DNA from 2 places in the Fictibacillus halophilus genome. Region 2 is predicted to be linked to the other one. Evidence: riboswitches for the same ligand, from Rfam matches in the RefSeq annotation. Region 2 holds a riboswitch; the other holds the start of a gene.
What was found. Region 2 has a riboswitch for S-adenosylmethionine ahead of mtnK (S-methyl-5-thioribose kinase). Riboswitches for the same ligand answer to the same signal wherever they lie in the genome.
Positions count from the first base shown of each region.

Region 1: another riboswitch for S-adenosylmethionine. It lies ahead of I5J82_RS15430 (sulfite oxidase-like oxidoreductase); the one in region 2 lies ahead of mtnK (S-methyl-5-thioribose kinase).

Region 1 covers NZ_JAEACF010000001.1:3,019,985-3,023,114, reverse strand. Annotated here, with positions in the region: gene I5J82_RS15445 (vWA domain-containing protein) at 1-540, shown strand, start outside; gene I5J82_RS15440 (hypothetical protein) at 594-785, opposite strand; gene I5J82_RS15435 (hypothetical protein) at 965-1,255, shown strand; gene I5J82_RS15430 (sulfite oxidase-like oxidoreductase) at 1,284-1,952, opposite strand; SAM riboswitch class I at 2,421-2,528, opposite strand; gene I5J82_RS15425 (hypothetical protein) at 2,593-2,808, opposite strand; gene I5J82_RS15420 (S8 family peptidase) at 2,936-3,130, opposite strand, start outside.
Region 2 covers NZ_JAEACF010000001.1:821,441-824,570, reverse strand. Annotated here, with positions in the region: gene I5J82_RS04350 (carbon-nitrogen family hydrolase) at 1-812, shown strand, start outside; SAM riboswitch class I at 920-1,085, shown strand; gene mtnK (S-methyl-5-thioribose kinase) at 1,173-2,390, shown strand; gene mtnA (S-methyl-5-thioribose-1-phosphate isomerase) at 2,394-3,130, shown strand, end outside.

The sequences.
Region 1 (3,130 bases), 2.2 Mb from region 2:
AAGATGGAAGAGACGCAAAAAGGGATCGTGCTTTTTCATGAAACGTTAAAAGCTCTTCGGATACCGCATTCGGTAGTTGGCTTTTGGGAAGATGCAGCAGATGCTTCAACGAACGATCAGCCGAACTATTTTCATGAAGTGATCTCCTATCGCAACTCTCTGCATCAATCAGGAGCACCGATCATACAGCTCGAACCGCAAGAAGATAACCGTGACGGATATTCAATCAGACGTATGGGTGAAGAACTGGCTAAACGTCCAGAGCAACAGAAAGTCTTACTTGTTTTCTCAGACGGAGAACCAGCGGCTTTTGATTATGAATCGCATGGAGTACTTGATACACACGAAGCGGTCACCCGTACACGAAAGCTTGGGATCGAGACGATCGGGATGTTTATCGCGAACGGAGAGATCACAGAGGAAGAAGAGAAGTTGATGCAGAACATCTATGGGCCGCAAAACGTAGTTGTGCCAAGTGCTTCAGAGCTTGTCGACTATCTGATGCCCGTACTTCGTAAGCTGCTTTTTAAATCGCTATAAAACGCCAAAACGCCTGGGGGCAGCAAACCCCGAGGCGTTTTTTTATGTATGTATCAATACTCCAATAGCTTCAGCCAAGCAAAGATTACTCCAACAAACCCTGTGTAGCTAAAGATTTTGACAGACCATTCTGGTAAGGCTGTTCGAAGCAGGCTTGAGAAAATGCCGACCACAATGATTGCGGCAATTAAGATGTAAATGGAAATGATATCGAACGGAATACGAAAAGACAGCCATTGTTCCATCGCCAAACCTCCCTAGTAAGGATAATATCGGTCAAAATGCCTATACATGAAGAACAATTTACGAAAAAAAGTCGAATTTTTACGTTTCGAAAATCAGAATAGGAAAGGAGGAACATCGGGCACCGCAAACAGGGCAAACGCATATAGTATTACATATTCGTGTGTTAGGAGTGAATGATGTGAATCAACGTGTAGTAGACGTCATTTTAGCAGAAGCAGAAGAAGAATATTTAGCAAATAATAAAGATGGTACCACGTTTGCTGCAGAACTCGCCTTACTCGCCTCAACGCTTGTGACCGCGGGGGATTTCTTAGCAACGTTCAGTGCAGCGATCGCTCTCAGACAAGTGTATATCGATCAAGCACAGGACCTAAAAGACCAGCAAGAACAAGAAGCTCAGATGAAAGACATCCAAGATCAAATTACGGCGTTAAAAAATGAGATTAAAATGCTGAGGGGAAGAAAGTAAACAATTTTCCCCTCTATTTCTTATGAGATCAATCATACTCTTTCTTTTTCCACTCATCCTCAGGCATCTCAAACTCATCGCTCGAAAATCGTTCTTCTTTAAACGGATCGCCATACATATGAAAGCCGTTCTGCTCCCAAAAGCCTGGCTGATCCTCTTCCAAGAACTCGAACTTGCGAATCCACTTGGCACTTTTCCAAAAATAAAGATGAGGAACAATTAGGCGAAGCGGAAATCCATGCTTGTCCGTTAAGGGCTTGCCGTCAAACGAGTGCGCAAGAATAACATCATCGCGTAACAGATCTGCAAGCGGAACATTCGTCGTATAATCGTAATCAGCGTGGACCATTACATACTTTGCTTTTGGATCCACATCAAAATGCTTTAAAAAGTCCGTAAATTTAACACCTTCAAACGCATTGTCGAACCGTGACCATCTTGTCACACAGTGAATATCACGGACTACTGTCATTTGAGGCATCTTCATGATGTCTTCAAAACTAAATTCGACACGTTTTCCTACGAGTCCTTCTACAGATAACGACCATTTTTTCATATCGTAAACAGGAACTTCTCCTTCATGAAGGATGGGGAACTTTTTTGTTTCAACCTGCCCAGGAGGCAAGCGGTCATCCAGTTTTTCATCGGCTTCTGGGACACGCATCTTTTTAATGCGGTCCGCTTTGTTAAGGTCCATACATGAACATCCTTTCTTTACTTGTGAAAAAGTTATTGCTGAATCTCAAGATGCTTTTGGATGCGGTTGATTTCCGCTCCAGGTTGCTCGCTTTCCGCGGAGTGTGCGGTGAGCCTCTTAGCGCATTGCGCTGTTAAGAGTCTCACCTGTCTAGCTACAGTGGCTAACCCCTCGAGGTCAAAAGTCAAACGGTCATAAAGGCAAACAAACGCCTTCCTAGTCCGTTCGCCTTTTGCTTGTCGGGGCTGGACGAGCCACTTTCACTTTTGGGACTGTCCCACTGATCCCGCAGGACAAGGAAGGCTTCGGCAGCGACACATCGCACGAAGAAAATTTGAAGTTCAATTTTCGAGGAGTCTCACACCTTCCGCTCCAATCAACTATCTATGAAGTTAATGATAGAGCAGCATCCAACAAAAAAACGCCCTCTTTTTTTAAAAAAAGAGGACGAATGGTTCTGTTCACATCCTCTTATCTTTCAGTCTGTAAAACTGTTAGATGTAGCACCGTGCCTAACAAAATAGGTGGTTGCCGGGCTTCATAGGGCTAATTCCCTCCGCCTGCTCGAAATAAGAGACCGATAAATCGGCTTTAAACGATATTAAAAGTTACAACTATTATACAATCCGTACATGAAAAATCAACTTAGAAAAGAATCAGCAACAAAAGACATCTCACGAGAAATACCAAGATACAGTACGACAACGCCAAAAACCGCTGTACTGATTAAGAAAAAGTAAACGATTTTTTCTTCCGCTTCTTTTTCACTCTGCCTTTTTTCTGATTCCGTCGACTCACTCTTGCCAGAGCCTTGAGACGTTTTTTTCTTTTGCTTACCCTTACCAAGACCAAACATAGCTAAAATCCTCCGCTCTTTACAGCTGTTTCTGTTTACAGTTTTTCAATAATGAGCGGATTCTAAACAAAAAAACCTCTAGAAGTCTTAAAATATAAGACTTCTAGAGGTTTTGAAATTGTAATGACTATTGCTGAACGGCTTTTGCTGCATTCACACGACCGTTTTGGAACAGCGTGCCAGTGCCTGTTACAGGATCTGCCGTATCCTCAAGTGCTGCTCGAATTTGTGAAGCGTTCTTACCTTGAGCGGCCAGAAGTCCAGCTACACCCGCAACAACCGGTGATGCCATGGAAGTTCCTGAGAAACTCGCATACTGGTT
Region 2 (3,130 bases):
ACTTTTTTTACAATCTGGAGGGTACAATCATGAAAATTGCCTGCATTCAAGTTGACATTCAATATGGCAAACCTGAAAAAAATTATGAACACATTGAAAATAAAATTCGTGAAGCGGTTGAACAGCACCATCCTGATACAATCGTTCTGCCAGAACTATGGGATACCGGATATGACCTAACCCGCTTAGATGAGATTAGCGATCACAATGGCGTAAAAGCGAAACAATGGTTAAGCTCCTTATCAAAAGAGCTTAATATCAATATTGTCGGAGGGTCTATCGCATACCGTGAAGAGGACTTAGTCTATAATACATCTCTGACTTACAACCGTAACGGTGAACAGATCGGCACCTACTCAAAAGCTCATCTGATCACACTGATGGAAGAAGAGAAATATATCTCGCCAGGAAAAAACAATACGCTGTTTACAATTGACGGTAATCTCTCCACTCTTTCTATCTGTTATGACATTCGATTTCCTGAATGGATTCGCGCACCGTTCTTAAACGGGGCTAAGATCTTATTCGTTCCCGCCGAATGGCCGATTCAAAGACAATCTCATTGGCGTGCCTTGCTTATCGCACGTGCTATAGAGAATCAATGTTATGTGATTGCTTGTAACCGTGTAGGAAGCGATCCTAAAAACACGTTTGCTGGTCAATCATTGGTTATCGACCCGTGGGGAGATATCATCGCTGAAGGTTCTGTGCACGATGAGGAGATCATCACAGCTGAGATCTTTCCTGAATTAGTAGACGATGTCCGTGTAAAGGTTCCTGTTTTTAACGACCGTCGAACAGATCTGTATTAAATCCATTTTAAAAATTTAGTGTTGACAGATCTTAACTTAACGTTGTAGTATAACGATTATGAATTGCGTGAATATTGTTGCGCATTGAAAAATCAAATAATTTTGGTCTCTTATCAAGAGCAGGTGGAGGGATATGGCCCGATGAAACCCAGCAACCGACCGTAATACCATTGCAAGATGGGGCGCCCGCATTATATGGGGAGCCGCTGATTAAGTTCAGCGCATGGCACGGTGCTAATTCCGGCGAAACATTTTGTTTTGCTAAGATAAGAGGCGCGGAAAATGATCATTCCGAGCCTCTTTTCTTATACGAAAAGAGGCTCTTTTTATTTGTAAAAAACTTTCCGGGGGGAACAAAAAATGAGCGTACAAGTAAGACCTACATACGAACCGTTAAACGAACTGACAGTCCTTGATGTGGTAAAACCTTTAGATTTTTTTGATGCATCCGAACAAAACCAACTGCATGTTAGAGAGATTGGAGATGGCAACTTAAACCTTGTTTTTCATATAGAAAGCGCAACTTCCAAAAAAGCATTGATCGTCAAACAAGCACTTCCTTACGCAAAAGTGGTTGGAGAAAGCTGGCCGCTCACACTAGATCGGGCCCGAATCGAGAGCGATGCTTTATTAAAAGAAGCTGAATCCGTTCCTCACTTAGTTCCGAAGGTTTTATTTTCAGATTCAGCACTTGCTGTCACAGTTATGGAAGATTTGTCTGATCATGTCATCCTTCGAAAAGGGCTTATTGAAGGACAAATTTACCCACAACTTGCTGAAGACATTGGAACGTTTGCTGCTAAAACAGCTTTTTACTCTAGCGATTTCTATCTGCATCCGTTTGAGAAAAAAGAACAAGTGAGAAAATTTTCAAATCCCGAACTTTGTAAAATCACGGAAGACTTAGTGTTCACAGATCCTTTTTTCAACATCGAAACGAACGACTTCCCTGCTGAACTTCAACCTGATGTTGATCGAATTTGGAACGACAAAGAGCTTTTAAAAGAAGTGGCTCAACTACGACTAGCCTTCTTAACAAAAGCTGAAGTTCTTCTTCACGGAGATCTGCATTCTGGAAGTATTTTTGTGAAAAGTGATTCAACTAAAGTGATCGATCCAGAATTTGCGTTCTACGGACCAGCAGGATTTGATATCGCTCACTTCATAGCTAACCTTGCACTTAATCACCTCTCTCAAAATGCTCATGCAAAAGAGCCGTTTCATCGTGACTCTATACAGTCTTATCTTTTACAAACGATTGAAAAGACGTGGGAAACATACAGAGAAACGTTCACACAGCTTTGGAACGAGAAAGCGACTGATCCTTTTGCTAAGACTGAAGGTGTACTTGAGAGCTTCTTGCAAAAAACGTTCCAAGAAGCGATTGGTTTTGCTGGATGTGAAATCATTAGAAGAACGATAGGACTTGCACATGTGGCGGATCTAGACTCTATTTCAAAAAGAGAGGTCGAGCTCTTTTATAAAAAAACAGCTCTTGAGTTAGGTGCAAAACTTATTAAGAATCAAAGAAAACTTACAAACATCACAGAACTTACTGACTGGATTAGAGGTGCTTAAAACATGACTGTAGCTGAAAAGTGGGTCCCTTCTGTTAGATACAGAGGTGACCATCTTCTTATATTAGATCAACAACAACTTCCCCATCACACGGTCTACTTAAACGTAACCACGATAGAACACGTGTGGGACGCAATTTCTAAGCTTAAAGTTCGAGGCGCACCAGCGATCGGAATCGCAGCAGCATTCGGACTCGCACTTTGGAGTAATTCCGAAAAAGAGATTGATCATGCTTTGTTTTTAAATCAATTGCAAAAACAAAGAGATTACTTAGCCTCCTCTCGCCCGACAGCTGTTAATTTATTTTGGGCTTTAGACCGTGTTGTGGCATCTGCCGAACGATCCGCTTCTGTAGAAGAAGCGAAAAAAAACATTGAAGCTGAAGCACTTTTAATTCAAGAAGAAGACGAGAATACTTGCAGAAAGATCGGTGAGTACGCCTTATCGCTACTTCAAGACGGAGATGCTGTGATGACGATCTGTAATGCAGGTGCCATCGCTACAAGCAAATATGGTACAGCTTTAGCACCTTTTCATCTTGCAAAAGAACAAGGCTGGAACCTATCTGTCTACGCGAACGAAACTCGTCCCGTCTTACAAGGATCTCGTTTAACAGCATGGGAGCTGCAAGCAAACGATATTGATGTGACATTGATCACAGATAATATGGCAGCCCACACGCTAAAAACAAAGAATATTAAAGCGGTGATCGTTGGATGTGACCGAGTGGCAGCAAATGG